Regions from separate parts of the Ancylobacter sp. VNQ12 genome, predicted to be linked through region 2. Evidence: predicted binding sites of a transcription regulator. Region 2 holds the regulator's gene; each other region holds the start of a gene.
The links. Region 2 encodes PhoB, which activates phosphate uptake and scavenging genes when phosphate is short. Its sites were predicted from a motif close to TGTCATNNANCTGTCAT; they were not measured.
Positions count from the first base shown of each region.

Region 1 (10,220 bases), 210 kb from region 2:
GAGCAGCGGGCGCCCGCCAATTTCGACCATCGGCTTTGGCTTGGTCTCGGATTCCTCCGCGATGCGCGTACCGAGTCCGCCAGCTAGGATTACAAGTTTCATATTGAACCCGTTCAGAGTTTAAGTTCGGCTGCATCCATATTTATCGACTCGTCGATGATCGCGAGCGGTTCGGCACGAAGAATCACATATATTCTGAGTATGTATTCTCCAATGACTCCTAATAGAAGCGATTGGAGGCCGATCCCGAACAATAGAATCAGGTGAATGCTGGTTATTCCCCGCGGAATTTCCGGATTGACGAGCTTCGAAACGACAAAAAAGCAGCTGCCGATGAAGCTGACAAAGAGCATCAGGATTCCCACGATCGTGGCCATGCGCAGGGGAACGGTGGAGTGATTGAGGATGGCAGTAAGACCGAGCCGCATCAAACGCGACATGCCGAACTTGCTGCTGCCGGCCACCCGGGCGTCACGGTCATAGGGAATGCCGGTCTGGCGGAAGCCGAGCCCGGCGATCATGCCGCGCAGATAGGGATTGGGCGTGCGGGACTTCGCAAGCGCGTCCACCACCTTGCGGTCGAGCAGCCGGAAGTCGCCCACATTCGGCGGGATGGGGTGTTCGCTGATCTTGTTGATCACCCAGTAGCCGAAGCGACGAAAGGCGTTCAGCGCCGGTGATTCCCGGCGCCGGCGGCGGACGCCATAGACCACCGCATAGCCCTGTTTCCAGTCATCGAAGAACTGCTCGAGCAGTTCCGGCGGATCCTGGAGGTCGGCGTCGAGCTGCATGACGGCGTCACCGCGCGCATGCATGTAATTCGCCAGAATGGAGCGCTGGAAACCGACGTTCTTCGAAAAGCGGATCGCGCGGATACGGGGATCCCGCGTGGCATACTGCTGCAACTTCTCCCACGTCGCGTCGGACGAATGGTTGTCCGAGAAGACGAATTCGAGCCGGCAGCGGTCGCGCATGCGCTGGCCGAGCGCATCCAGCCGGGCGTAGAGCGCATCGAGATTGTCCGCCTCGTTCAGAACGGGGATGCACAGTGAGACCAGCGGCAAGGACACCGGGGCCGGATCAAGCGCCGTCGACATCAGCATGATCCTTGCTGGCCCATGCCGCGGAGCGCCGCGGCGAGGGCCTGTTCGAGACCGGTACGGTCGGCAGCCCCAATGGCGCTGTCGAGCTTAGCCGTATCGGCAACCACATAGGGCAGGTCGTCTGGACGCATGGGCACGGTGCCAAAATGCAACAGCGCCTCGTCGGCGCCGGCGACACGGGCAAGCGTCAACGCGAAATCACGAACGGATACCGGCTTGCCGCTGGCCAAATTATACTCCCCGCTTTCCATTCCGCCTTCCAGCACTGTAGCTGCCGCCGTCAGGATGGTCTCGCACGCGTCGTCGACCCACAGGAAATCGCGGATCTGGCTTCCGTCCGACAGGTCAACGGGCTCTCCCCGCCGCAACCTTCGCGCGACCGTGGCGAATAGTCTGTGAGGCTTCTCGCCCGCGCCGAATATGTTGAAGGGCCGCAAAACCAGGACGGGCAGACCCGCGGCCCGTGCGGCCGCTTGCAGCAGGATCGAACCGGCGGCCTTCGTCGCGCCGTACAGCCGTTCCCGCTCCAGCGACGCGGTCTCGCGGATGGGTTCGGATGAGGGCTGGGTCGCATATTCGGCGCTCGAACCCAGATGAACCATGGCCCGCACGCCGGAATAGGCCAGGCAGGAGGCGAGCCGCGCGGGAAACACGGCATTCGCGGCCAGGAGGCGCTCCGTGCTGCGATCGGACGGTTCGACCCCGGCCGCAAGCAGGTTGACCATGACGTCGGTGCTGGTCTCTGCCGCCACGCGGCCGTAGAGGGCGGCATCGAGCGGGGACTGCGTGAGGGTGACCGGGCAGGGAAGCGCGTGGTCGGGACGCCGGACGACGGCATGCACGTCATGCCCGGCGGCGACACTCATCTCCACGAAGCGCTGCCCGATCAGGCCCGTCCCACCCGCGACGAGAATACGCATCGCTACCCTGTCGCCAGAGCGAGCTGCGCCGCGCGCCAGTCCTGAATCTGGGCCCTCGTGAAATCCCGCATGGCTTCGCCGACGGCTCCATCCGATGTCGAGGCCCGATGATATTCGCGATACCATTGCGCGGTGCGGGCCACCATTTCCTTGACCGACCAGGGAACCGTCCATCCCAGCTCGTTGATGGCCAGGCGGCTGTCGAGCGCAAGGTAGCCCGCCTCCGGGAGCGGGGCGTCGAGATAGTTCAGATCCGGCCGCTGCCACTGCTCGGCCATGATCTCCAGCACGGTGCGGACCGAATATTGCCGGGGATCCTCGGGCCCGAGATTCCACGCGCGCGCATATCGTTCCGGCTCGTTCGACAGCAGGCCGGCCGCGAGCATGCCGTAGCCCTGGACCAGCGCGAGGACATGCTGCCAGGGGCGGGTCGCATCGGGGAAGCGCAGCGTGAGCGTCGAGCCGTGGGCAACCGCCCGCACGAAATCGGGAATCAGCCGGTCCTCGGACCAATCGCCACCGCCGATGATGTTGCCGCCGCGCGCGATCGCGATGGCAGGATCATCGCTTCCCCTGAAGGAGCTCGCATAGCCCTTGATGATCATCTCGGCGGCGGCCTTCGAGGCGCTGTAGGGGTCCTTTCCTCCCAGCGGATCGCTTTCGCGATAGCCATAGGCCCATTCGCGGTTCTCGTAGACCTTGTCGGTGGTGATGCAGACCACGCCGCGCACGCTGGGCGTGTGACGGGCGGCCTCGATCACATTGGCTGTCCCGAGCGCGTTCACCGCGAAGGTGCGCAGCGGTTCGCGATAGGAGCGCCGCACCAGGGGTTGCGCCGCGAGATGAATGACGATGTCCGGACGGGCCTCGGCCATGGCGGCTGCGAGGCGATCATAATCCATGATGTCGGCGGTCACGGACGGGATTGCCTGCTCGAGGCCGAGCAACTGCCAGAGATTGGGCGTCGTTTCCGGCGCCAGCGAGTAGCCCGACAGTTCGACGCCGATGTCGTTGAACCAGGCGCAGAGCCAGCTGCCTGTGAATCCGGAATGCCCGGTCACCATGATCCGCGCGCCGCGGAGGGCTTTCTCAAACGCAAGCATGAGGTCTGACAAACTCCTACGGGCGACTTTCTGCACGCCTTGGGATGACAAATCAATCCGCCAACAGGACAGGGTCATCACTGTCGGGAAAGTGCGTATCCGTGGCCCTTACACGATCCGGGCCATTTTTCGATGCCAGCGCCAGGCGTCGCCGATCATGGCCGGCAGGGAGGAGCGCGATGGCCGCCAGCCCAGCACGCGCGCGGCGCGCTCGCCGCCGCTGACGAGGCGTGTCGCGTCGCCCGCCCGGCGCGGCGCCTCGATCACCGGAATGTCCTGGCCGGTCACCTCGCGCGCCGCGTCGATCACCTCGCGCACGGAATAGCCATGGCCGGTTCCCAGGTTGAAGACCTGGCTCTCGCCGCCATCGAGCAGCCATTTGAGGCCGAGAACGTGCGCGTCCACCAGATCGCACACATGCACATAGTCGCGAATGCAGGTGCCGTCGGGGGTGGGATAGTCCGTTCCGAACACGGTGATGGCGGGTCGGCGGCCGGCGGCGGCCTCCAGCACGAGCGGAATGAGATGGGTCTCCGGCTCGTGCCTCTCGCCGACCTCGGCTTGCGGGTCGGCACCGGCGACGTTGAAATAGCGGAAGATCACATGCCGCAGCCCGTGCGCCGCATCGAAATCGCGCAGCATGTCCTCGATGGCGCGCTTCGAGGCGCCATAGGCATTGATGGGATTGCGCGCCGTCGTCTCATCCAGCGCGCCGCCGCCATGCTCGCCATAGACGGCGCAGGTGGAGGAGAAGACGACATTGGTGCAGCCGGCGGCAAGCGCGGCCTCAATGAGATTGAGCGCGCCGTTCACATTCGCCCGCCAGTACTGCCCGGGATCGCTCATCGATTCCCCCACCAGGGAGAGGGCGGCAAAGTGCATCACCGCGGCCGGCCGGAAGCGCTCGAAGGCGGCCGCGATGTCGGAGGGGTTGAGGAGATCGCCCTGCACGAAGGGCCCGAAGCGCACCGCCTCCGCCCAGCCGGTGGCGAGGTTGTCGAAGGCGACGGGGGTAAAGCCGGCATCTCTCAGCGCCTTGCACGCATGGGCACCGATATAGCCGGCGCCACCCGTGACCAGAATGTTGGTCATGCAATACCCCCGGCCCCTCGCGACGTCAGGCAGCCCGCGCGTCCGCATCGCGGTCGGACTGCCGGCAATCCTCGCATTCCCGGACCACGGGATCGCGTGCCGGGAACGGCGATAGAGTATCAGCCCTGCACCGGCAAGCGTCGTGGGAGCACGCACTTGCTTTCTCGCGCCTTGCCGCGCGCGCTGTCCATGCCCACCTGCGTCAGGCCGGCCTGCGCCGGCGGGCGCACAAGGAGAGCCGATGACGCGGGTTCTGGTCACGGGCGGGTCGGGTTTCATCGCCGCGCATGTCATTCTGAAGCTGCTCGGCGAGGGCTACGAGGTGCGCGCCAGCGTGCGCCACTCCGGCCGCGCGGCGGATGTGCGGTCCATGCTGGCGCGTGCCGGCGTCGAGCCGGGCGACCGGCTCAGCTTCGCCACCACCGATCTCGAGCGCGACAATGGCTGGGCCGACGCGGTGGCCGGCGTCGATTACGTCATGCATGTCGCCTCGCCCTTTCCTGCCGGCGTGCCGAGGGATGAGGCCGAGCTGATCCGCCCGGCACGCGAGGGCACGCTGCGTGTGCTGCGCGCCGCCCGCGACGCGGGAGTGAAGCGGGTCGTCGTCACCTCCTCCTTCGCCGCGATCGGCTATGGCCACCAGCCGCGCCGCGACATCCATGACGAGCGCGACTGGACCAACCCGGACGCGCCCGACGTGCAGCCCTACATGAAATCCAAGACGCTGGCGGAGCGCGCCGCCTGGGACTTCATCGCCGGCGAGGGCGGCGGCATGGAGCTCGCGGTGGTCAACCCGGTCGGGGTCTTCGGCCCGGCGCTGGGCGTCGACCTGTCGACCTCGGTCGGCCTGGTCAAGGCGCTGCTGGAGGGAGCGATCCCCGCCGCGCCGCGCATCTGGTTCGGCGTGGTCGATGTGCGCGACGTCGCCGACCTGCATGTGAAGGCGATGACCGATCCCAAAGCGGCGGGCGAGCGCTTTCTCGCCACGGCGGGGGATTGCGTCTCGCTGCACCAGCTGGCGCTGATCCTGCGGGAAAATCTCGGCGGCGCGGCGCGGCGGGTGCCGCGCTTCGAATTGCCGGATTTCCTCGTGCGGCTCGCCGCGCTGCGCCTGCCCATGGCGCGGGCGGCGCTGCCGCAGCTCGGCATCGTGCGCAATGGCTCGGCCGAGAAGGCGCGGCGCCTGCTGGGCTGGACGCCGCGCTCGGTCGACGAGGCTATTCTCGCCAGCGCCGAGAGCCTCATCCATCTCGGGCTGGTGAAGGGCTGAGCGCTCAGCCCGGCAGGCCCTGCGGCTGCTGCTGGGTGATGCAGTGGATGTTGCCGCCGCCGAGAATGATCTCGTGGGTCTCCACGCCGACGATCTCGCGGTCCGGGAACAGCCCGGCGAGGATGTCGCGGGCGGCATCGTCATGGCGAGGGTCGAGCAGCGGCATCAGGATGAAGCCGTTGCCGATGTAGAAATTGGCATAGGAGGCCCCTAGCCGCTCGCCGGCGCCGCGGCTCATGAAGCCGGTCGCGTCACCCGGCTCGATGACCTCGGCGGCGTTGCGATAGAGCGGGCCGGGCAGCGGCAGCTTGACGATTTCCAGCGCGCGTCCGCGCGCGTCCGTCGCGCTCGACAGGCGCTCATAAGCGTCGTGCGAGATGGCATATTGCGGGTCGAGCGGGTCCTCGCACCAGGTCAGCGCCACCACGCCCGGCCGCACGAAGCAGGCGAGGTTGTCGATATGGCCGGAGGTCTCGTCGTCGACGAGGCCGGCCCCGAGCCAGATGACGGTCGAGACGTTCAGATAGTCCTTCAGGTGCTGCTCGATCTCCTCGCGGGAGAGGTCCGGGTTGCGGTTCGGGTTGAGCAGGCATTCTTCCGTCGTGAGCACCGTGCCCTCGCCGTCGACATGGATCGAGCCGCCCTCCAGCACCAGCGGGGCGGCGTAGCGCGGGGCGCGCTCCGCCTCCAGCATCTTGGCGGCGATCAGCTCGTCCTGGTCGCAGGGGGCGTAGAGCCCGCCCCAGGCGTTGAACTTCCAGTCGACCCCGCGCAGCCGGCCGGCCGCATCGGTGACGAAGCTGGCGCCGCTGTCGCGGCACCAGGAATCGTCGGAGGACGCCTCGATCAGCCGGATTGAGGCGGGCAGCATCGCGCGCGCCTGCCGCCATTGCTGCGCCGAGACCAGCATGGTCAGCGGCTCGAAGCGGGCGATCGCCGCAGCCACGCGGGCGAAGGCCTGCTGCGCCGGGACGGCCCCGTCGCGCCAATTGTCCGGTCGCTCGGGCCAGATCATCCAGGTGCCGGCATGCGGCTCCCATTCCGCCGGCATGCGGAAGCAGTCGGTGGCGGGCAGGCCGGTCAATGTCTCGCTCATGGCAACGTCCTCAGCCGGCAGCGCGGGTGGGCGCGCGCCCATCGAGCGAGAGCAGCGGGCCGTAAAGCTCCGGCCGGCGGTCGCGGAACACACCCCAGCTGCGGCGCTGCTGGGCGATGGCGTCGAGATCGAAGGTGGCGGTGAGCACGGCTTCCTCCTCGCGCCCGGCCTCGGCCAGCTTGGCGCCGGTCGGGTCGGCGATGAAGGAGGAGCCGTAGAAGGTGATCGAGGTGCCGTTGCGCCCTTCCTCGGTGCCGATGCGGTTGGAGGCGATCAGCGGCATGAGGTTGGCCCCGGCATGGCCCTGCATCACCCGCTGCCAGTGGGCGGCGGAATCGAGATGCGGGTCCTGCGGCTCGGAGCCGATGGCGGTGGGATAGAGCAGCACCTCGGCCCCTAACAGCGCCATGGCGCGGGCGCATTCCGGGAACCACTGGTCCCAGCAGATGCCGACGCCGATGCGCCCGACCGCCGTGTCCCAGACGCGAAAGCCGGTGTCGCCCGGCGAGAAGTAGAACTTCTCGGTGTAGCCGGGCCCGTCCGGGATGTGGCTCTTGCGGTAGATGCCGAGCACCGAACCGTCGGCGTCGATGATGGCGATGGAGTTGAAGGCCGCCGGCCCGGCGCGCTCGAAGAAGCTGACCGGCAGCACCACGCCGAGCTCCTTCGCCAGCGCGGCGAAGCGGGCGATCAGCTTGTTGCCCTCCAGCGGGGCGGCGAGGCGCAGGAAGTCGTGCAGCTGGTCCTGGCAGAAATACGGGGTCTCGAACAGCTCCTGCAACAGGATGAGCCGGGCGCCGCGGCTTGCGGCCTCCCGCACCAGCGCCTCGGCGCGGTCGAGATTGCCGGGAATGTCCCAGTCGCAGCGCATCTGTGTGGCGGCGACGGTCAGGCTGCGCATGTCGATCTCCGGAGGCGTGTTCTACGAGTAAATCAGTCTCTAGGCGGCGCGGCCTTCAGTTGACCGCGCGCAGCGGCTTTTCCAACACCGCGATCACGCGCGCAAGCTCGTGGCCGCGCTTGAGGATGAGACCGGTCTGCGACACCACCGTGTAGGCGCCCTGGCGGCGCGCGAGGCGCGGATCCTTTTCGATCCGGTAGATCGGCACCTCGGCGGCGCGGCGGAAGATGGAGAAGATGGCGCGGTCGCGGGTGAAATCGATGGCGTAATCCCGCCATTCGCCCAGCGCCACCATGCGGCCGTAGAGATCGAGAATCCGGTCAAGCTCGCGTCGGTCGAAAGTGACGAGATCGGCGCGGGCGCCGACCGGCAGGACTATGGGTTCAGTATCCGCCACGCGCGTCCTCCGGTTGGAACGTAGCTGCGAGTCACGCAACCGTCATGATCCTCCCGCGACCGTTCGGCTTCAAGCCTCTTCTGGCCTGGTCCGGCGTTCACGCGCTCGTTAGAAAAAAACACAGGCTCGCCCGAATTCGGCCGTTGCGCCGCCAAGGCCGCATTCCAATCTCTTAACCATAGCGTCGGGCCGGTTCGCAGAGCGCATCGGTTTCCCAGCCCCCCAGCCCCCCGCGGCGTTTAGCGGATCGGCCCGTCGTTATGTTCTAGGTTCAATCCCCGAATTGCTCTTCAGGGCCGGTATCTCACCGGCCCTTTTTCTTTGCGTCCGGAGATCTCCTCCAGAAGCGAGGAAACCGGGCATCGAGGATTTTCGGACTGCGCCCTAGGGCAGCGGCAGCAGCGCCGCGCCGAGGATGGGGCCTGGCTCGGTGGAACTGCCGGCCTGCACCAGCACCGCCACGGAATCCGCATCGAAGCTCTGGGCGCGCAGCGCCGTGTCGAAGCGGGTCTCGCCGCCGTTCCAGTCGCCGAGCTTGATCCAGCCGCGCACCACATTGTGGTAGCTGATCTTGGTGCCCTCGTTCTCGCCCCGGCCGATGTCGACATCCATCTTGCTGGCGACGGGGCAGAGCCAGACCTCGCCGGACAGCGCGCCGCCGGGATTCCGGCCGACCGTCACATGGATCCGGCCGTCGCGGGCGGCGATCTCCACCGGCACGGCCGGCTTGTCGATGGTGGCGAGGGTGCGCTCCAGCACGGCGCGGTCGGAGCCGATGGCCATGACGCGCCCGTTCACCACCGCCTGCGGGGTGAACATCTTGCCGTCGCCGCGCAGCTTGGCATAGGCCTTCTGGCGCAGCGAATGGCCGTGCTTGGCCAGCGTGTCCTTCCAGCCGAGATAGTCCCAGTAGTCGACCGCCAGCGTCAGCGCCAGCACATCGGTCCGCTGGGCGAACTCGCCCATCAGCTTGTCGGCCGGCGGGCAGGAAGAGCAGCCCTGGCTGGTGAACAATTCGATCACCGCGCGCGGCGCTGCCACCGGCCGGGCCGTGTCGTCTCCGGCGGTCGCCGGGCCGGCGAACAGACCGGTCATGGCGAGCGCAATGCATGCCGCCGCCGCACGCATCAGCGGCTCCACCAACCCGAATCCCGCCGGTCCGCGCACGGCGGCGCGCGGACGCGCCGAGGGGCAGGGGCGGAAAGGGGCGTTGAAGACCTGCATGTCGCGCGGTTCGTCCATGAAACGCGGCCTCGGGGCGAGCCGCTCAATCCATTCTCGGCCGGGCGGAACAGGGCATCGAAAAGAAAATGCTCTCATTTCAATCGCTTGAGCATCATCCCGTCGATCAGCCTATCTCAGCCTGGTCGGAGCATGCATTAGGCAATAGGACGCGCGGGGCGCAGGCACCAGTCACATTCGTTTGTCGCCGCCGCACGGAAAGGTGAAGAGGACACGAAAGACACGGGGCCGGCGCACGGTATTCCCGCACGCCGGCCCCGCCTGTCTCGTCGATGCGCGGCCGGTCAGGCCGCGAGATTGCGCAGCACGTACTGGAGAATGCCGCCATTGCGGAAGTAATCCAGCTCGTCGAGCGTATCGATGCGGCAGGTGAGCGGGACGTTCTTCACCGTGCCGTTGCTGAAGGTGATTTCGGCCACCAGCGTCTGGCGCGGCTTGAGGTCGCCCTCGATGCCCTTGATGGTGACGGTCTCGTCGCCCTTGATGCCGAGCGCCTGCCAGCTGTCGTCGTTCTGGAACACCAGCGGCACGATGCCCATGCCGACCAGGTTCGAGCGGTGGATGCGCTCGAAGCTCTGGGCGATGACGGCGCGGATGCCGAGCAGCTTGGTGCCCTTGGCCGCCCAGTCGCGCGAGGAGCCGGTGCCGTATTCCTTGCCGGCGAACACCACGGTGGGCACGCCTTCGCTCTTGTAGAGCATGGCGGCGTCGTAGATCGGCATTTCGGTGCCGTCCGGCCAGTGGCGGGTGAGGCCGCCTTCCTTGCCGCCCAGCATCTGGTTCTTGATGCGGATATTGGCGAAGGTGCCGCGCATCATCACCTGATGGTTGCCGCGCCGCGTGCCGTACTGGTTGAAGTCGGCCGGGCGGACCTGATGGTCGCGCAGATAGTGGCCGGCCGGGCTGGCTTCCTTGATGGAGCCGGCGGGCGAGATGTGGTCGGTGGTGATCGAATCGAGGAACAGGCCCATGACCCGCGCCTGGAGGATGTCGGTCACCGGCTCGGGCTTCATCTCCATGCCCTCGAAATAGGGCGGGTTCTGCACATAGGTGGAGCGGTCGTCCCAGGCATAGGTCTCGCCCAGCGGGATGGCGA
Region 1 covers NZ_JBMSDU010000002.1:545,250-555,469, forward strand. Annotated here, with positions in the region: gene rfbF (glucose-1-phosphate cytidylyltransferase) at 1-102, opposite strand, end outside; gene ACO2RV_RS06240 (glycosyltransferase family 2 protein) at 114-1,097, opposite strand; gene ACO2RV_RS06245 (NAD-dependent epimerase/dehydratase family protein) at 1,097-2,023, opposite strand; gene rfbG (CDP-glucose 4,6-dehydratase) at 2,026-3,126, opposite strand; gene galE (UDP-glucose 4-epimerase GalE) at 3,235-4,218, opposite strand; gene ACO2RV_RS06260 (SDR family oxidoreductase) at 4,460-5,488, shown strand; gene aguA (agmatine deiminase) at 5,493-6,584, opposite strand; gene aguB (N-carbamoylputrescine amidase) at 6,595-7,485, opposite strand; gene ACO2RV_RS06275 (DUF2794 domain-containing protein) at 7,541-7,882, opposite strand; gene ACO2RV_RS06280 (DUF1223 domain-containing protein) at 8,267-9,124, opposite strand; gene acnA (aconitate hydratase AcnA) at 9,409-10,220, opposite strand, start outside.
Region 1: a site for PhoB is predicted at 7,912-7,928, ahead of ACO2RV_RS06275 (DUF2794 domain-containing protein). Genes of this name have one in related genera too.

Region 2 (10,220 bases):
CTCGCCCGGCTGGCACCAGACGGCCGGTTCTCCGACGTCGTCGAGGTGGGCGCAGTGATCGCGTTCCGCGAGGCGCCGGTCGACCCCTGACGGTTCAGCGCGGGGCGCGCTTGGCGAGGATGCGCTGGAGCGTGCGGCGGTGCATGGAAAGCCGCCGGGCTGTTTCCGAAACATTGCGCCCGCACAATTCATAGACGCGCTGGATGTGTTCCCAGCGCACCCGGTCGGCCGACATCGGGTTTTCCGGCAGCTGGGGCTTGTAGTCGCCCTGCGCGCTCAGCGCGGCGCAGATGTCGTCGGCGTCGGCGGGCTTGGCGAGATAGTCGACGGCGCCCATCTTCACCGCTGTCACGGCGGTGGCGATATTGCCGTAGCCAGTCAGGATGATGCCGCGCGCTTCCGGCCGGCGGCGCTTCAGCGCCGAGATCACGTCGAGACCGTTGCCGTCGGCAAGGCGCATGTCGACTACGGCGAAGGCCGGGGCGCCGCCCTCGACGCTGGCCAGCCCATCCGCCACCGTCTCGGCGGTGGTGACGAGGAAGCCGCGCGATTCCATGGCACGCGCCAGACGCTGCAGGAACGGGCGATCGTCATCGACGATCAGCAGCGAGCGATCCTGGGTATCCGAGGTGACATCGAGCATTTTGGGCCTTCCCGAGCGCCGCGCGGAGAACTGGGTCCTGACTTATTCGCTTTTGTTTGCGCGCGGAGATTACACTGGGTGGCGCGGGAGCGCAAAATTGTCGCAGCTGGCGGCTTCCACCTTCACGCGTCCGCGGCTTCCTCGCCTTCCGCTTCGTGCTCGCCGGAAATGTCGATCAGCCGGCGCGGCCAGCGCACCGTGACCGAGGCGCCATGCGCGGGCAGGGCGCGATTGACGAAGCCGAGTTCGGCGCCAGAGCGCTCCAGCAGGGTTTTCGCGATGAAGACGCCGAGGCCGAGGCCCTCGCTGCTCTCCTCCATTTCCTCCTGGGTTTCGCGGCGCCAGCGGTTGCGTCCGCGGCTGGTGACATAGGGCGCGCCGATCTGGTCGATGAGTTCGGGCGGGAAGCCGGGGCCGTCATCGGTGATGGTGACGGTGACGTCGTCGGCGCTCCAGTTGGCGACGACGTTGACGTGCGTCTTCGCGAAGTCGACGGCGTTCTCGACGATGTTGCCCAGCCCGTAGAGCAGGCCCGGATTGCGCGCGATGATCGGTTCGCCCTCGACGCGGGTCGGCAGGGTGACGGTGATGGCAATGCCGAAATGGCGATGCGGCTCCACCACGTCCTCCAGAATGTGGGAGAGCCGCATGCGGTCGAACGGGGCGTCGCCGGCCTCCAGTGAGGTCAGAGTGCGCAGGATGGAGCGGCAGCGCTCCGCCTGTTCGCTCAAGAGGCGGATATCGTCGGCCATCGGGCTTTCCGCCGGCAGCGCGCGGGCGATCTCCTTGACCACCACGGTGATGGTGGCGAGCGGCGTGCCCAATTCATGCGCGGCGGCGGCGGCCAGCCCGTCCAGCGCCGAGAGGTGCTGCTCGCGCGCCAGCACGAGTTCGGTCGCGGCCAGCGCCTCGGAGAGCTCGCGCGTCTCCTCCGCCACGCGCCAGGCATGCACGCCGATGAAGGCGATAGCGATGGCCAGCGCGAACCAGATTGCCGCGAGGTAGATCGGCGGCAGCACCGGACCGGCACCGAGATCGCTCGCCGACCATGGCAGCGGCATCTGCCACAGCCCCACCAGCGCGGCGCAGACCGCCGCGAGCACGCCGAGCAGGATGGTCGTGCGGGGAGATAGAGCCGTCGCCGAGATCAGCACGGGCGCGAGGAACAGCAGGGCGAAGGGGTTGGCGAGGCCGCCGGTGAGGAACAGCAAGGCAGCAAGCTGAAGGATATCGTAGGCCAGCAGCCAGGCCGCCTCGACATCGGAAAGACGCCGGGCGCCGGGATTGCGCAACCGCAGGGCCAGGTTCAGCCAGGCCGAGAGCGCGACCACCGCAAGGCAGGCTCCGAGCGGCAGCGTGAAGCCGAGCAGCCAGTGCACCACGACAATGGCCAGCGTCTGGCCGGAGATGGCGAGCCAGCGCAGGCGGATGAGCGTATCCAGCCGGAGGCCGAAGAAACGTTCGCCGATCGGATGGTCGAGCGAGAGCATCATGATATCTCCGTCTGAATGCCCTCGAGAGCGCCAGTGCCTTTTCCGCTATGGCGGAAGCACCGACTTGGCAGGAAAAATGCTCTGGATTCAAGCGATTGAGCGGAATTTTCCCGGCCGGATCACCGGGATCCGGAGCGATTATGCGCGAATGCGGGGAAAGCGCGAGAGCGGCTGATCGTTGACGCGGCCGCGAAAGCTCCTATTTATGCTGCAACGCACAAGGTGCCACGACCGGCAAAACCCGGTGGAGAACGGTGCTGGGTGACCTGACAGGTGGAGGACGGCCGGCCAATCTGGCGACCGTTCGGATCGCGCGCCTGGAGACGGAGGCATTCATGGCGATCGGCGTTTTCGGCGACGTTCCCGATGCGGCGGAAGCTGCACGCACGCCTGAAGTGGCGGTCGAGACGGTTTCGGCCTTCTCCAAGCCACTCTACTGGATGTTCGAGATGGGCCATGCGGCGCTCGACCCGTTGCGCGTCATGGCGGATGCGGGGCGGCTCTATTACCGCAACCCGGTCAACCCGCTCTCCCACACCGGATTCGGCAAGTCGATGTCGGCGGCGCTCGAAATGTTCGAGCGCTCGACCCGTCGCTACGGCAAGCCGGACTGGGGCATCGACGAGACGGTGGTCGGCGCGACCCATGTTCCCGTGCATATCGAGACGGTGTGGGAACGCCCGTTCTGCCGGCTGCTGCATTTCCAGCGCGACTTTCCGGTGCCGCCGCGCCGGCCGCAGCCGCGCATGGTGATCGTCGCCCCGTTATCGGGCCACTACGCCACGCTGCTGCGCGGCACGGTGCAGACGCTGCTGCCGAACCACGACCTCTACATCACCGACTGGACCGATGCCCGTAACGTGCCGATGGCCGACGGGCGTTTCGACCTCGACGACTATGTCGATTACCTCATCGAGATCTTCCGCCATCTCGGCGGCGGGGCGCATGCGCTCGCCGTGTGCCAGCCGGCCGTGCCCGTGCTGGCGGCAGTGGCGCGCATGGAGGAGATGGGCGATCCCAACGTGCCGGCCTCCATGGTGCTGATGGGTGGGCCGATCGACACGCGCGAGAGCCCGACGGCGGTGAACCTCTTCGCCGAGGAGCGCGGGCTCGACTGGTTCCGCCGCAACGTCATCACCACCGTGCCGTGGCCCAATGCCGGCGTCATGCGGCAGGTCTATCCCGGCTTTCTTCAGCTGCATGGCTTCATGGCGATGAACCTGGAGCGCCATCTGCGCGCGCATGCCGACATGTTCGGCCACCTGGTGAAGGGCGACGGCGATTCCGCCGCCAAGCACCGGGAATTCTATGACGAGTACCTCTCGGTCATGGACCTACCGGCCGAATATTACCTCCAGACGCTGCAGACCGTGTTCATCGACCATTCGCTGCCGAAGGGCGAGATGACACACCGCGGCGAGAGGGTGGACCCCTCGAAGATACGCAACGTCGCGCTGCTCACCGTCGAGGGCGAGAACGACGACATTTCCGGCGTCGGCCAGACGCGGGCGGCGCACAAGCTGTGCTCGAATCTGCCCGACGACATGAAGGCGCATTACCTCCAGCCCACGGTTGGCCATTACGGCGTGTTCAACGGCTCGCGCTTCCGCGCCGAAATCGCCCCGCGCATCTCCGATTTCGTGCTGAACCACAACTGGCCGAAGAAGGGGCACAACGCGCCGGGCGATGCGGACTAGGCTTCCCAATAGAGCGGGTCGCCGAAGGCGGCGCGCAAGGCTTCCGCCAGCGCCCGCAGCTTGGCCGTGGGATTGCGCCCCTCGGGATGGGCGACATAGATGAATTCCTCCTCGGGCTCCGCGCCGACCTCGATCACGCGCAGCGTGCCGGCGCGGATGTCCGGCCCGGCGATGAACAGCGGCAGCATGGAGATGCCGAGCCCGGCCGCGGCGGCGTCCCGCATCACGATGCCGTTGTTAACCTGCAGCCCGACCTTGGCGCGCACCTGCACGCGGCCGGCCCCGGCCACGAACTGCCAGTCGGCGAGGCCGCGGTGGGTGTAGAAAATGCCGCGATGACCATCGAGTTCGGCGAGGTCGCGCGGCGTGCCGTGCCGCTCCAAATAATCGGGTGAGGCCACCAGCACGCGCCGGCTGCGCGCCAGACGCCAGGCGGTGAGCGGGCTGTCGCGCATCGGCCCGTGGCGGATCACGCCGTCGAAGCCCTCCGCCTGCGCGTCGACCACCCGGTCGTCGAGCTCGATGCTCAGCTCGATCGCAGGATGGTGGCGCAGGAAGGGATAGAGCGCCGGGCCGATATGCAGCGTCGTCAGCGTCACCGGGGCGGAGAGGCGCAGCGGGCCGGCAAGGGTGCCGCGCCGCTCGGCCAGCGTGGCGACCGCCGCGTCGAGGCCGCGCAGCGATTCCGAGGCCATCTCCAGAAAGGCCGCGCCGTCTTCCGTCAGCGACAATTTGCGCGTCGAGCGATGCACCAGACGGGCGCCGAGACGGTGTTCGAGCTGCGCCAGGCGGTCGCTGACCACCGATTTCGACAGGCGCAGCCGGCGCGCCGCCTCGCTGATCGAGCCCGCCTCCGCGATGGCGACGAAGGCGGCGATGCCGTCCAGTTTCATCGTTCGATTTTTCCGGACATGAAATCCATTTTCAGCAGTCTAATCCGGACGAGGTGTCCTCGCCATACTTCTGCGTGACACAGGCCGCGGCGTTCCCGGCGGTGGATGGTTCATTCAAGGAGATTTTTCATGCCCCGTCTCAAGGACAAGGTCGCGCTGATCACCGGCGCCAGTTCCGGCATCGGCCGCGCCACCGCGCTGCTGTTCGCCGCCGAGGGCGCAAAGGTCGTGGTTGGCGCGCGCCGCAAGGACGAGCTCGACACGCTGGTCGCCGAGATCACCGCCGCCGCCGGCGAAGCGGTGGCGCTGGCCGGCGACGTGCGCTCGGAAGACTATGCGCAGGCACTGGTGGCGCTGGCGGCCGAGCGCTATGGCCGGCTCGACATCGCCTTCAACAATGCCGGCACTCTCGGTGAGAAGGGGGCAAGCACCGGCGTCTCGGCCAAGGGGTGGGAGGACACGCTGGCGGTCAACCTCACCGGCGCGTTTCTCGGCGCGAAGTACCAGATCGCGCAGATGCTGAAGAACGGCGGCGGTTCGGTGATCTTCACCTCGACCTTTGTCGGCTACACCACCTCGTTTCCCGGCCTTGCCGCCTATGCCGCCTCGAAATCGGGGCTGATCGGCCTGACCCAGACGCTCGCCGCCGAATACGGGCCGCAGGGGGTGAGGGTCAACGCCGTGCTGCCCGGCGCGGTGGAGACCGAGATGTATCGCGAGGCCAATGACACGCCCGAGGCGCAGTCCTTCATCACCGGGCTGCATGCGCTCAAGCGGGTGGGGCGGCCGGACGAACTGGCGCGCGCCGTGCTCTATCTCGCCTCGGACGATTCGTCCTTCGTGTCGGGCACCGCACATCTGGTCGATGGCGGATTGTCGATCACCCGCACCTGAGAGGTGGGCTCGCAACGCCGGCCTGCTCCCTCTTCCCAACGGGGAGAGGGAATTACACGTCGGGCGTCGCGCCAGCGCGAAGAATAACCGCCCGATTTGCGGCGGCACGGTTCGGCTGAGATGATACCCCTATCGCATGCTGTTCGACCTGCCCGACCACGCCACGCTCTACCGCGCCCTTCTCGACCGCGACGAGGGCTATGACGGCCGCGCCTATGTCTGCGTCGCCACCACCGGCATCTTCTGCCGGCTGACCTGTCCCGCGCGCAAACCGAAGCCGGAAAACTGTACCTTCCACGCCACCATCGGCGCCTGCATCGAGGCCGGATTCCGCCCCTGCAAGCGCTGTCATCCGCTGCAGCCGGCGGCGAATGCCGATCCGGTCATCGGCGCGCTGCTCGCGGCGCTGGACGCCCGACCGGACCGCCGCTGGAGCGAGACGCATGTCGAGCGCATGGGGTTCGACCTGTCGACGGTGCGGCGCACCTTCAAGCGGCACTTCGGCATGACCTTTCTGGAGATGGCGCGCCAGCGCCGCCTGCGCGAGGGGTTCGAGACGCTGTATGAGGGCGGCAAGGTGATCGAGGCGCAACACGTAGCCGGCTTCGAATCTGCCAGCGCCTTCCGTGCCGCCTTCGCGCGGCTGCTGGGCTGTGCGCCGGGCGACATTGCCGGGCGCGGCGCGCTGCTGGCCGACTGGATCGCCACGCCGCTGGGCGACATGATCGCCATCTCCAGCGGCTCGCATCTCCATCTTCTGGAATTCATCGAGCGCCGGGCACTGCCCACCGAGATCGCCCGGCTGCGGCAGCGGGCCAAGGGCGACCTCGGCATTGGCGGCTTCGCGCCCACCGAACAGATCCGCGCCGAACTCGGCGATTTCTTTGCCGGCCGCTCCGCGCATTTCGCCACGCCTTTGGCGCTCGACGGCAGCGCCTTTACCCGCGCGGTCTGGGCCGAGCTGCGGCGGATACCGCCCGGCGCGACGGTGAGCTATTCGGAAATCGCCCGCCGCGTCGGGCAGCCGTCGGCGATACGGGCGGTGGCGCGGGCGAACGGCGCCAACCAACTGGCGCTGATCATCCCCTGCCATCGCGTCATCGGCGCCGACGGGTCGCTGACCGGCTATGGCGGCGGCCTCTGGCGCAAGCAGCGGCTCTTGGAGATCGAGCAGCAATACCGCGCGCCGCAGGCCGCAGCCGCCGCGCCCGATCAATGGGCGCGGGCGAACATCTCGTTGAACGAATAGCCGGAGCCGCGCACGGTGCGGATCGGGTCGGGCTGGCGCGGGCGGTTGAGCGCCTTGCGCAGGCGCCCGACATGCACGTCGACCGTGCGCTCGTCGATATAGACGTCCTGGCCCCACACGCCGTCGAGCAGCTGCTCGCGCGAATAGACCCGGCCGGGCGACTGCATGAGGAATTCCAGCAACCGGAACTCGGTCGGCCCCAGATGCAGCTCGCGGCCGGCGCGGTGGACGCGCTTGGTTTCGCGGTCGAGCTCGATGTCGCCGGCACGTAGCAGCGTCGAGATGTGCTCGGGCTTGGCCCGGCGCAGCAGCGCGCGCACGCGCGCCACCAGCTCCGGCACAGAGAACGGCTTCACCACATAGTCGTCGGCACCGGTGGCGAGGCCGCGCACCCGCTCGGTCTCCTCGCCGCGGGCGGTGAGCATGAGCACCGGCATGCGCTCGGTCTCCGGCCGGGCGCGCAGGCGCCGGCACAGCTCGATGCCGGAAAGGCCCGGGAGCATCCAGTCGAGAATCAGCAGGTCCGGCACGCTTTCGCGCAGCCGGGTCTCCGCCTCGTCGCCCCGCCCGACGCTGTCGACGGCGTAGCCCTCGGATTCGAGATTGTAGCGCAACAGGAGGGTGAGGGGCTCCTCATCCTCCACGATCAGAATATTGGTCGGCATAGGGGGCGTCCCGATCGCTTGCCAGAGGGCCTTGCCAGAGTGACCGTCCCTCACGCCGGGAACGGAACCGCCGTGATGCTGGAGGTGTCCTGCTTGGGCCGCTCGTCGGCAAGCTGCTGGCCGGTCGAGAGATAGTGCACGGTCTCGGCGATGTTGGTCGCGTGGTCGCCGATGCGCTCGATGTTCTTGGCGCAGAACAGCAGGTGCGTGCACAGCGATATGTTGCGCGGATCCTCCATCATGTAGGTGAGGAGCTCGCGGAACAGCGAGGTGTAGAGAACGTCCACCTGGCCGTCGCGCCGCCACACTTCCAGCGCGCGGGCATCGTCGCGGCCGGCGTAGGAATCCAGCACTTCCTTGAGCTGCTCCTGCACCATCGCCGACATGTGCTCGACGCCGCGCACCAGCTTCTGCGGATGGAACTCGCCGGTCAGCGCCAGCACGCGCTTGGCGGTGTTCTTGGCGAGATCGCCGATGCGTTCCAGATCGTTGGCGATGCGCATCGCGGCGACGATCTCGCGCAGGTCGCCGGCCAGCGGCTGGCGGCGGGCGATGGTGAGGATGGCCTTTTCCTCGATCTCACGCTGCAGCAGGTCGACCGGGCCGTCGAGCACGATCACCTTCTGGGCCAGTTCGGCGTCGCGCTTCACCAGCGCGGCGACGGAATCGGTGACCAGGCGCTCGGCCTGGCCGCCCATCTCGACGACGCGGCGCGAGAGTTCCTTCAGATCGGTGTCGAAGGACGAGACGATATGTTCGGTCATGGATTGATCCTCCGCCGCCGGTTCAGCCGAAGCGGCCGGTGATGTAGTCGCGGGTGCGCGCCTCGCGCGGATTGGTGAAGATCTCGGAGGAGGTGGCGACCTCGATCAGCTCGCCGAGATAGAAGAAGGAGGTGATGTCGGCGCAGCGCGCCGCCTGCTGCATGTTGTGCGTCACGATGACGATGGTGAATTCCTGCTTCAGCTCGTCGATCAGGTCCTCGATCTTCGAGGTCGAGATCGGATCGAGCGCCGAGGTGGGCTCGTCGAGCAGGATCACTTCGGGGCGCACCGCGATGGTGCGGGCGATGCACAGGCGCTGCTGCTGGCCGCCCGACATGCCGAGCGCCGAGGTGTGCAGCCGGTCCTTGGTCTCTTCCCAGATCGCGGCCTTGCGCAGGCACCATTCCACCCGCTCGTCCATCTGCGCCTTGCTCAGCTTCTCGTGCAGCTTCACGCCGAAGGCGATGTTGTCGTAGATCGACATCGGGAACGGCGTCGGCTTCTGGAACACCATGCCGATGCGTGAGCGCACCACGGTGGAATCCAGTTCCTTGCTGAGCAGGTCGACGCCGTCGAACAGGATCTTGCCCTCCGCGCGCTGGCCCGGATAGAGCTGGTACATCCGGTTGAAGATGCGCAGCAGCGTGGACTTGCCGCAGCCCGAGGGCCCGATCATCGCGGTGACGCGCTTCTCGGGGATCTCGAAATTGATGTTTTTCAGCGCGTGGTTGTCACCGTAGAAGAAGTTCAGCCCCTCGACCTTGAGCTTGGGCTCGGCGGACGGCGCGGTGGCGCGGTTGACGGCGGAAGCGATGTCGATCGACGTATCGGGTGCGAAATTCATGGTCCGTCTCACTTCATCTTCGCCAGGACGAGGCGGGAAAGGATGTTCAGGGTCAGGACCCCGACGGTGATGATGAGCGCGCCGGCCCAGGCAAGGGCGACCCAGTCCTCGAAGGGGCTGGCGGCGTACTGGTAGATGGCGATGGGCAGGCTGGCCATCGGCGCGTTGAGGCTCACGGACCAGCCATTATTGCCCAGCGAGGTGAACAAGAGCGGCGCGGTCTCGCCGGCGGCGCGGGCCAGCGCCAGCAGGACGCCGGTGACGATGCCGGCCTGGGCTGCGCGCCAGGTGACCAGCGTGACCACCTTCCACTGCGGCGCGCCGAGCGCGAAGGCCGCCTCGCGCAGGCCGATCGGCACCAGGTTCAGCATATCTTCGGTGGTGCGCACCACGACCGGTATGACCAGGATGGCCAGCGCGATGGACCCCGCCCAACCGGAGAAGCCGCCGAAGGGAACGACGAGCAGCTGGTAGACGAACAGGCCGATCAGGATGGAGGGAGCGGAGAGCAGCACGTCGTTGACGAAGCGCACGACATTGGCGATCTGCGTGCCGCGGCCGTTCTCGGCGAGGAAGGTGCCGCACATCAGGCCGATCGGCGTGCCGATGACAAGGGCGACGCCGATCTGGATCAGCGAACCGACGATGGCGTTGAGCAAGCCGCCTTCCGCGCCGGGCGGCGCGGTGATCTTGGTGAAGACGTGCGGGCCGAGGGCCGGCAGGCCACGCGACAGCAGCGTCCACAGGATCCAGGCGAGAAGCACCAGGGAGAGGGCGGCGAAGCCGGTTGAAACCGCCTTGACGGTGAGGTCGGTAGCGCGACGGCGGGCGAGCGATGCCATGATTGTTTCTTCCCTCAGCCCTTGAGCTTCGACCGGACGAGCAGGCGCGAGAGCGCCAGCACGATGAAGGAAATGACGAAGAGGATGAAACCGAGCTGGAGCAGGGCCTGCAGCTTCAGCGAGCCGATCGAGGCCTCGGGGAACTCATTGGCGATGGTCGAGGCGATGGTGGCGCCCGGCGCGAACAGCGAGGCCGACATGCGCGTCGCGTTGCCGATGACGAAGGTGACGGCCAT
Region 2 covers NZ_JBMSDU010000002.1:330,966-341,185, reverse strand. Annotated here, with positions in the region: gene ACO2RV_RS05255 (class I SAM-dependent methyltransferase) at 1-90, shown strand, start outside; gene ACO2RV_RS05250 (ActR/PrrA/RegA family redox response regulator transcription factor) at 95-643, opposite strand; gene ACO2RV_RS05245 (ActS/PrrB/RegB family redox-sensitive histidine kinase) at 766-2,136, opposite strand; gene ACO2RV_RS05240 (polyhydroxyalkanoate depolymerase) at 2,472-3,833, shown strand; gene ACO2RV_RS05235 (LysR family transcriptional regulator) at 3,830-4,726, opposite strand; gene ACO2RV_RS05230 (SDR family oxidoreductase) at 4,856-5,620, shown strand; gene ACO2RV_RS05225 (bifunctional transcriptional activator/DNA repair enzyme AdaA) at 5,757-6,869, shown strand; gene phoB (phosphate regulon transcriptional regulator PhoB) at 6,833-7,534, opposite strand; gene phoU (phosphate signaling complex protein PhoU) at 7,585-8,298, opposite strand; gene pstB (phosphate ABC transporter ATP-binding protein PstB) at 8,321-9,142, opposite strand; gene pstA (phosphate ABC transporter permease PstA) at 9,151-9,984, opposite strand; gene pstC (phosphate ABC transporter permease subunit PstC) at 9,999-10,220, opposite strand, start outside.

Region 3 (10,220 bases), on a different contig from region 2:
CCTGCACAAAGGGAGAGTTACCAGCCGTCGGCACGCACGGCAATGCAGCAATGGGGCGGTCAGTAAAGTCCGCGACCGGTGTCGACCGGCGTAGAGCTTCCCGAGGCAGCATAGCCCATCACCGGCTGAGCGCCGACGATCCAGCCGGTCGGCGCCGCATCCGCCTGACCGACGATCGGGGCCGGCAGCGGTACCGCGCGGACCGGAGCGACCGGCTGGGCGCTGGCGACTTTCACGCCATAGGGTTGCGTGCTGGCGCTCTGGACTGGGCGGGGCTTGGCCGGGGCAGCGGGGCGTGGGGTCGCAGCGACGCGAACCGGCGCGATGGGCGCGGGAGCGAGAGTCTCCGGCTCGACCGGGGCCTGCGCCACGTCCATCTCCGGCGTATCGCCGAGATCGAAGGGACGGCTTGGCGGCAGCGGGACATTGGCGGCCGCAACAGCCGCACCCGCGCGGATCGGCACCGGCGCGGCGGAGGCCAACATGACGGTGGGCGCGGGAGCGCCGTTCTGGCGTAGCGTTGCCGCCAGCTGGATGTCGTCGGAGCCTTCGAGCGGCGCGCGGCCGACATATTCGACCCGCACGCGCGCCGTGCCCTTGCCCTTGAAGCCGAGCAGATCGGCGGCGCGCTGCGAAACGTCGATCAGCCGGTTGCCGTGATAGGGGCCGCGATCATTGACGCGCACCACCATGGAGCGGCCATTGCTGACATTCGTCACCCGCACATAGGACGGCATGGGCAGTGTCGGATGCGCGGCGGCGATGGAATGCATGTCGAAGATTTCGCCATTGGCCGTCAGGCGGCCATGGAAATCGTCGCCGTACCAGGAAGCGAGGCCCTCGGCCTTGTAGTTGGTCGGCTCAGTCGGAACATAGGTCTTGCCGGCGACCACATAGGGCTTGCCGACGCGATAGGTGCCGCCGCCCTTGGGAACCGGCTGACCCATGGCGATCACGCGCGGGCTGGCGGACACGCCGTATTTCGGATCGATCCTGCTGGAGAGCTTCTCCGAGCCGGTGCAGTTCGCCACGAGGAGACCGACACCGCAAAGCGCGACGACGCGACCGACGACAGCGAGACCCTGGCGCGCCGGCAGGCCGGCAGCTCGAGCTTCAGCAGGATTCGTCCCCATGCACCCCGACCACTCTGTGAGCACCTTGCCCCGCCATCGCGCCAGTCTCGGCACGTTCGGCAGGGATCGGCGCACCTCACCCGAAATTACGGGAAGTCTACCCCGCAATCCCACTCTCCGTCTCCCAAGAGGCTGTGGGAGTAGGGCAAAAATGCGGCGAACATTACATTATGGTAAAGGAAGGGTAAGCGACGAAGCGGTATGCAGAATCCCTCGGAGGTACGCCGAGGTTGGTCAAATTCCGGCCATCATGACCGTAGCGCGGACGCCGGAGACTGCCGGTAGGCCAGCATCGCCGGTACGCTGGCGACGATGGCGGTCGTGCCAAGCAGGACCGCCAGACGGACGAGATCGTCGGTGGCGAAGGAGACCGGCAGGGCAAACCCGCTGGCCGCGCTGAAGAGGGAAGAAAGCGCCCGCGCGCCGATATAGCCGAGACCGAATCCGCCGAGCAGCCCGATTCCGGCGATCAGCAGCACTTCTCCCCAGACGATGCTGAAGATGGCAAGGCGGGGGGCACCAAGAGCGCGCAAGGCGCCGATCTGCCGGCGCCGCTGCACGACATGGACCGTCACCACCAGCAGGATCGCCGCGCCGACCAGCGCCTGCGCACCGGCGGCAACGATGGACAGGATGGTGCGCACATCGCCCAGCGTCGCGTAGAGCCGCGTCAGTACCTCGCCGGGGAACACCGCCAGCGTATGGTCGGAGCGGTATTGCTGGCGCAGCTTGTAGGCGTCCGCGATCGTCCGCGGCTTGACGATGATCGCGGGCACGCCCGGCGCGGCGGGATCGGCGATGCTGCCGGCGCTCAGCGGCGCGTCGAGGGCATGGGCATCCTCGTCGTGAACGCCCTCCGCCTCACCGGCATGGGGCTCCCCTGCGTCGCCATTGTGCAGGAAGGGGTTCTCGGCTCCCGCCACGGCGGCCTTCGGCTCGTCATGGTGATGGGCGAGCCATACGGTCTCGATCGGCACCAGCACCGCGCGGTCCCAGGCCGTGCCGGTCGGCGCCAGACGACCGACGACATTGTAGGTGATTTCGGTGTGCGTGCCGCCGGGCTCCCCCACTCGACCGTGCTGGGGATGGAATTGGTCTCCGAGGCGCATGCCGACGGCGGCGCCGATTACCGCCTCGCCGAGCCGGGCGAAGCCGCGTCCGTCCTTGAGGCCGCCCATGCCGTCGACCAGCGTCTGCGTGGTCCCGACGATCGGGTAGCTGTCGACGAAATCGCCGAAGCCGACCGGCGCCGCCCATCTGACGCGCGGATCGGCGACGAGGCCGGCAAGCACCGATCCGGGAACCAGCGGCAGCGGCGCCGCCTGTAGGAACACGGCGGAGAGCACCAGCTGGGTCTCGCTGCCGGGCGCGCCGATCACGAGATCGAAGGCATCGGCGGCGCGGGCACTGCCGAGCCGCAGCGCCCTCTCCTGCAAGGTGACGGCGACGCCGAGCGCGGTGGCGAGCGCGACGATGAGGATGATGGCGATGACGCCGGCCCAATGGCGCCGGAGGTCGGAGGCGATGAAGCGCAGCATCCGCTCAGTCCTTCAGCCGGCCGGCGTCGAGCCGAAGCACCCGGTCCAGCCGCTCGACGAGGCGCGCATCATGGCTGGCGACCAGCAGGGTCGCGCCAGCCTCGCGCGCCAGTTCGACCAGCAGGATGGAAACCAGCCCGCCCGCTTCGGCGTCGAGGCTGGCGGTCGGCTCGTCCGCCACGATGATGCCGGGCCGCGCCGCCAGCGCCCGCGCGACCGCGACGCGCTGCATCTGCCCGCGTGACATGGTTTCGATCGGCTGGTCGAGCCGGGTGATGCCGACGCGCTCCAGCAGCCTTCCCGCTTCCTCGCGCGCGCCGGGCGGCAGCCGCAGACGCGCGAGGCGTCGCGGCAGCAGCACATTGTCGAGCGCCGACAGGCCGGGGAACAGATGGAAGTCCTGCATCACCAGCCCGACATGGGCGGCGCGCCAGCGATCGCGGGCACCTTCGGTCAGTTGCGCGAGGTCGGTGCCATCCCACGTCACGCTCCCCTGCCCCGCGCGTTCGAGGCCGGTGAGGAGGTTGATCAGGGTGGTCTTGCCGGAGCCCGACGGACCGGTCAGTGCGATCAGCTCGCCGGCGGCGATGTCGAGCGCCTCTATGGCGAGCGCGGGCGTGTCGAGGCCGGCGAAACGCTGCTCGACACGGCGCAGACGCAGCGCGCTTCCGTTCTCACGCGGCATGGAAATTCGCGCCGACAATGCGCAGCAGGCTGACGAAGCCGGTGGCCGGATCGGTCCAGGAGCCCACCTCCAGCGTGCCGCGCACCTCGATCAGGGCGTTGGCCTGCTCGAAGGTCTGCGCGGCGTCGAGGCGGATGACGACGATGTTGTCGGGCCAGTCCGAATCGGACGAGCAGAACGGACAGATCGACATGGGGATTTCGGTCAGTACGAAGAAATCGGCCTCGGCCTTCAGTGGCGGGGCCATGTAGCCACGCATGCTCACTTGCTTGCCGGCCAGTCCTTTCACCTTGTCGGAGAAGGAAAGGCCCAGCACGCTCACCTTGCCGTAGAGCTCGTCGAAATCGAGCATGGTCGCCGCGAGGGCGGGGTGAACGGCAAGCGCGATCCCCGGCAGGCTCAGCGTGCCGTAAAGGGCGCCAAGCAGGGTGTCTCGTCGCGAGACTGGCGGCATCGTCATCGTCTCCTCAAAGCACGTTCGACCCGGGCGTTGCCGCCCGGGCCAATCGTCGTGTCAGAGCCGGGTACTCGGCCTCACTCACTTCTTGGCAGTGGGAACGGCAAGCGCCTCGACCAGAACACGGTAGACGTCGCTCTGCTCCATGTAGCCCTTGAAGCCGTCAGCGCCGGGCCCGACCGCCTGCAGGACAACGTCGTCCACCGCGTGGACTGCCGTGTCGGAAGAGCGCGGGATGTTGCCAATGCGCAGAACCGCACCGGGCACGTCCTTGTAACGCTCATTGGCGACGTATTCCTTCTTCTCATTCTGCACCGCCGGCTCGAACGGACCGTCCATCTTCGGGCGGAAGGTCTCGTAATAGTCGGGGAAGTTGCCGGAGAAGATGGCGAGGCGGCGGGAGACGTCGATCCGGTCGGGATAGCCGTCACCGTTCTTGTCCTCATAGTTCGGGAAGCCGGCATCGGCATAGACGCCGACCTTCTCGCGCATTTCCGTGCCCGGCTTGTCGTCGTCGATTGTACCAATGACGGAGACGCCATGGGTGTGATCGCCGGTCACGACGATCAGCGTGTCGGGATGGGTCTTTACGAATTCCTGGGCGAGGCCAATGGCCTTATCGAACTCGATGGTCTCGACCAGAGCGCGATCCCAGTCCATCGGGTGGGACATCTTGTCGACGGAGGAGCCTTCCACCATCAGGAAGAAGCCTTCCGGATTCTTCGAAAGCTGGTCCAGCGCGACCTTGGTCATCTCGACCAGGCCCGGCTGGTTGGGGAACTTCGACACTGTGCCCTTCTTCAGGAAGTCGCGGTCGAGTTCGGTGTCGAGATTGCCGGTATGGAACAGGCCGAGAATCTTGCCGGAATTGCTGCCGGCCGCGGTGGCCAGCTCGGCCTTGTCGGTGGCGAGGGAATAGCCCGCCTCGCGGAACAGCGCGATGTAGTCCTTCTCGTCCTTGCGCTTGGAGCCGGGCGTCGCCTTGGGCAGGAAATAGGCCGAGCCGCCGCCGAGGATGATCTCGGGCTTCACCTCGAACAGCTGGTCGACCATCGCCGCCTTCTCCGCGCGGGCGCGGGTGTGGCCGATCACGGCGGCCGGCGTCGCGTCCTCGACTTCGGAGGTGACGACGAGACCGATCGACTTCTTGCCGGTGCGGCGCAGCGCTTCGGCGATGTTCTCGACGCGCGGATCGTCGAAGACGTCCTTGGTGCGGTCGGCATAGACGCCGATGGCGTTCACCGCCGTCTTGTGCCCGGTCATATAGGCCGACATGGTGTTGGCGCTGTCGGTGGCGATGGCATTGGTGGCCGACGTGCCGATGAAGGCGGCCGGCGGGATCGAATCCATGTTCAGGCGGCCGTCGGCCTTGCCCTCGTGCATGCCCTTCGACATGAGACGGGCGCCGGTGCGGTGCGCGACCGAGAGGCCGTCGCCGAGGAAGAAGATGACGTTCTTGGCCTTGGGCGTCGCCGGCGTGCCGTAGACTTCCCAGGTCACCGTCTTGGTCTCGTTGCCGGCCTTGGCCTCGACCTTATAGGTGCCGGGCGTGGCGATGCTGGCGGCGCGCAAGAGAACAGCGGAGGCGTCGACGCCCTTCTCCTTCTCGACGAACTCGGGAGCCTTGCCGAGAACCTTCTCGGCCGGCTCGCCATTGATCGTCACGGTGACGTCGGCGGGCTGCACGACGGCGTCGAACTCGACCTTCAGGTCGAAGGGCGAGCCGGCGAGGATGGTGGCGCGGTCGAGCGGATAGACCGTCGCCGCATCGGCCGCGGCGATCAGGCATGTGGTGGCAGCGAGGGCCGCGAGCAGTCTGCGCATCCCAGTATCTCCCCAAGGACGTGGATGGGCCTTCGGTAGTCCGGGCAGATGTCACTGCGATGACTGGGCGATCCCGACGCAGGTTCCCCCGCCGCCGATCCTTCGGTCAGGCGCGCGCCGCCGTCCGCTTCCCCTTCAGCACGGCGTCGAGGCTGAGAGGTCCGGGGCCGGCAACGGCGAGATAGAGGAAGATGAAGCAGAACAGAATGGCGGCGACGCCGCCATTCTGCGCCGGGAAGAAATTCTGCGGCGCATGGCGAAGGAAATAGGCGAAGGCCATCAGTCCGGAGAGCACGAAGGCCGACAGCCGCGACTGGAAACCGACCAGCAGGCTGAAGCCGAGCACCAGCTCAAGCACGCCGGCGGTCCAGGGCAGAGAGCCGACCGGAGGCACGGAAGGCGCGGCAGGAAAATAGAGCACCTTCTGTGTGCCGTAGCTGAACAGGACCAGGGCGGAAATGACGCGAAGCAGGCTGAGAAAATAGGGGCGGATCGCGTCGAGCGGCGGCATTGCGGGTGTCCATCGGCAGGAGGGGATAAGACACCCCTCGTAGCATTCGCCACCCTCCCCGCTCTACACAAGCCGGTGAGAGCGGATACGCCAATGGACGTAGCGCACAGGCACGCCGCCGCCAGGCGGAGGCTGCCATAGCGTGGCGTCGGTCAGATCTTGACGTCGCCGCCCGTACCGGTGCCGCTTCCCGGCGTCTGCGGCGCCGGGGTGGCGGAAGGGTCTTCGGCCGCAACGCCAGCCTTCGGCTTGTCCCGGCGGATGACGATATCGCCATTTTCCTGCACTTCCGGCATCGAATACGGAATGAAGCCGGAGATGTAGTCCAGGGCCTTCGTGGTCGCCTCGGAGAGCGTCTTCTCAATGCGGTCGAAGGTTGTCGGCGGTTCGGTTGACTGGCCGGTGGCCTGCGCGAGCGCGCCTTGCGAGGCGACCGCGAGTAGCAGGGAGGCGGCGAGGCCAATTGCGGCGGAGGACTTCGTGATCATGGTCGTTTTCCTCTTGAGGATGGCGCGGATGCTCAGTTGATTTTCAGCACCACGCGCTCGGAGCGCCGACGCATCCCGATAACGACGAGCAGCAGCAGGAAGATCCAGAAATTCAGCTTGTTGGCCAGCCAGCCGGCGTAGAAGAACAGATAGACGGTGGCATAGGCGCTCCAGCACAGGATCACGGCGTTGCGCAGGCCGTTCGCGAAGGCTCGCCGCGTGCGATAGGTCAGAATGGGGACATAGAACACCGCGCCGCCCAGCAACAGCACGGCGAGTCCGGCCAGCGTCGGCAGCCGGCCGGAGAATGGCCAGACCAGTATGGCGGAGAGGTCGAAGGCGAAGGGGTTCGCCGGCCCGGCGAGGAACTGGCCGAAGCTCATGTCCCAAGGGCCGCCCTTCCGGAAGATCTCGCCGGGATCCAGCAGGCCCCAATGGATATTCGTCCACAGGATGATGCCGCCCGCGAAGACGCCGACCGCCAATGAGAAGAGCTCGATGTAAGGGGTGGCCGGCAGCTGGCAGTCTTGCACGGCATTGATCGCCCGGCAGGTGGCGGCCAGCAGCGCGAACGGAAACACCAACAGCGCTGTTGCCTGGATCACCAGGCCGATGGCCGCTAGCGCGAGTTCGCTTCCCATGTCCCGTCCTGTTCGTGACGTTCAGCCGGTCCGTGGATCCGGCCAGCCCTGCGCGAGTGTCGCCGCTCGCGACGAACGGCTGGTGACGGCGATTTCAGAGCCGGCAGTTCTGCGACGGACCTTGCGCCGGGTCGACGCAATTACCGGGCATGGAGCGCGCCGGCGTCTCGGCATCGAAGGTACGGCCGATGATGTCAGTCGCCTTCAACACCGACCAAATTAGCATCAAAACCGCGATTAGGGCAATGATTCCAATGACTACGAAGCGCGCCCGGTAGAGGATCAGCACCACGGCGATCGCCAGCGGAAGCAGGACGAAGCCGACAACGAACAGCGTCTCTAGCATTCCGCCGGAATCCCGAAGCGATAGCCGGGCCGCATGTGCCCGTTCCTGCTCTCCTTAAGGCGGCATCCTGCCGAAGGAAAGGATGAAGCGGTGGCGGAGCTATTGCACCGCCACACCCGCGGTCTTGGCATCGAGCAGCTTGACCTTGTCGATATAGGCCTGGTCGATAGGCTCGAGTTCCAGCGCCCTGGCGGCGCTTTCCCGCGCCTTGTCGATCTGACCGGTGCGTTCGTAGAGGTCGGCGAGCTTGGCGTGGATCTTGGCGTCGTCCGGCTTGATATAGGCGGCGGCCTCGTACTGGATGATGGCGTCGTCATACAGGCCCTGCTCGGCCAGCATGTTGCCCCATACGGTGCGGGTGATGAGGTAATTGGGGTGGGACGCCACCGCGCGGGCGAAATAGGCGTCCGCTGCCGCGTAGTTCTTCTTGCCCGCATTGATGATGCCGAGGTTGATCAGCGGGTACAGGAAGTCGGGCTGCTGACGCAGAGAGCCTTCGAGAAGGCGGATCGCCGTTGCATATTCGGCCTCGCGCTGCTCCGGGGTCAGCGCCTTGTCGCGCTCGGCCTTGAGCATATGCATGCGCCCCTGCAGGCCGTAGACGAGGTAATGCTGCTCGGGCGGCTGGGTCTTCAGGAATTTGTCGATGGTGGCGTTGGTCTGCGGAAAGTCGTAATTGCCCGCCGCCAGTTCGGTGCGCCGATGATAGAGCGCGACGACATAGGGGCTGATATATTCGAGGGTCTCGACCGCGCCATCATGGATGAGCCCGTCCATGTCGTCGGCCTTGCCGGTCACGGTGATGAGCTTGACCGGCTCCTCTTCCTTCTTGGTGTAGATGCGCAGGATCAGCTTGGTATCGCCGCCGGCCTCGGTCACCTCACCGTTGATGTAGTACTTGATCATGCCGAGCACGTTGCGCGTGCCGTTGATCAGCAGGCCGACCTCGAAATAGTCCTCGAAGGCGCTGATGCCCTTCTCGACGCCGCCCTCGTCGATGTTGATGCCCTGAAGTTCGGAAGCCGCCGCAACGTTGAGTTCGCGCAACTCGTCGGTCAACTTGCGGGTGGCGACGGTCGAGGTGTAACCGCTCCATTCCCGTACCGTCGGTACGTAGACCTTCTCGATCACGATATCCTCGCCGACGAACAGAGCGGCGAGGAACACCATCGCCGCGCCGACGGCGGGTAAAGTGAATACGCCGAAATCCAGCATCTAAGCCCCCGCAAAATACAACAGCATATACCCGCTTACGTTGAGGTTCGGCTGAAATCCGCGCTCAGCCTGCTCTCGTCGCCGCGGCGATTTCCAGATTCTCTTCGTCTATCCCAAAGCGGTCCAGAATATCCCGGTACTCCCCCTCTCCGATAAGCGAGTGCCCGGCCCTGTGGAAGCTCTCGAACTCGGCGGACGTCGGGTAAGTGTTGGACTTTACCTTGGATTTTCGCTGGGGAACAGGTTCAATCGGCCGGTCGTCGTGAAGACTCTTAACGAGATCGGCGATCAGCCGGTTGCCGAGCAGATGGCTGTCGAGATTGTGGGCGAAGGCCGAGCGACCTGGCCGGATCGGCACGCGGCCCTCGGCGAGAATCGGCCCGCTGTCGATACCCTCGTCGATCACATGCAGCGAACAGCCCAGTTCGGTCTCGCCGGCCAGCATGGAGAAGAAATGCGGGTAGAGGCCGGCATAATGCGGCAGGGCGCCCGGATGTACGTTGACGGTGCCGTGGCGGCTTCGTACGCACAGATGGGGCGGGATCAGGAAGCTGAAGCGCGCCGAGACGATGAGGTCCGGCGCAAAGCTCGCGAGTGCGTCCGTCAGCGCCAGATCCTCGATATGGCGGGCGACGCCGATGTCGATGCCGTAGTGGCGGGCCAGCTGGTTTGGCGTCTTCAGGCGGCCAGCTGTCCCCTGCCCATTCTCCGCCTCCAGGCGGGGGAACAGGGTGCCGAACGGGAGATCGCGCTCGAGGTACTTCATGCGCGTGAGTTCGGGCACGGCGAGCTCAACGGGCCGTGTCCGTTCGGCCAGCACGACGCGCGGTTGGCAGTCCGGCAGAGTTGCCAGACGTTCCAGCAGGTCGTTGAGCATCACCGTCGAGGTGAGATCGCGCTTCGAGAGGATGAGAACCTTCATGGGCGCGACCCATCCGTTGCCATGCCGGCCGGCAGGTCCGGCTTGCCGGCCTTGATCACCTCGATCGCGTTCATGATCCCGAGCGGCGGGTAGATCTGCAGCTTGTGCGCGACCTCCATGTTGACCATGAGCGAGAACCGGCTCAGCGCCTCGACCGGGATGTCGCCAGGCCGCCGGCTCTCGACCAGAATCTGCTCGGCGCGCGTGCCGGTCAGCTGCCCGACCGAATAGTACCGGCTCACCAGGCCGAGCAGCGCGTCCGCCTCGACTACCGGAACCTCGCCTGCCGCCGCCACGGGAACACCCCGCGCCACCGCCGCGCGGGTGAAGGCAGCCCGGTTGTTGAGGATGAAGGAGCTGGAGCCGATATAGATCAGGTCCACCTTCTCATCGGCGAGGGCATCCACCACATCCGGCAGGCGCGCGGCGATCGGCTTGCCCGCTGCATCGGCTGGCACAC
Region 3 covers NZ_JBMSDU010000006.1:82,231-92,450, forward strand. Annotated here, with positions in the region: gene ACO2RV_RS10750 (septal ring lytic transglycosylase RlpA family protein) at 60-1,133, opposite strand; gene ACO2RV_RS10755 (FtsX-like permease family protein) at 1,382-2,671, opposite strand; gene ACO2RV_RS10760 (ABC transporter ATP-binding protein) at 2,676-3,356, opposite strand; gene ACO2RV_RS10765 (hypothetical protein) at 3,346-3,816, opposite strand; gene ACO2RV_RS10770 (alkaline phosphatase) at 3,895-5,637, opposite strand; gene ACO2RV_RS10775 (DoxX family protein) at 5,744-6,148, opposite strand; gene ACO2RV_RS10780 (hypothetical protein) at 6,301-6,636, opposite strand; gene ACO2RV_RS10785 (hypothetical protein) at 6,669-7,277, opposite strand; gene ACO2RV_RS10790 (hypothetical protein) at 7,372-7,623, opposite strand; gene ACO2RV_RS10795 (tetratricopeptide repeat protein) at 7,723-8,838, opposite strand; gene ACO2RV_RS10800 (formyltransferase family protein) at 8,903-9,760, opposite strand; gene ACO2RV_RS10805 (ABC transporter substrate-binding protein) at 9,757-10,220, opposite strand, start outside.
Region 3: a site for PhoB is predicted at 5,686-5,702, ahead of ACO2RV_RS10770 (alkaline phosphatase). Genes of this name have one in related genera too.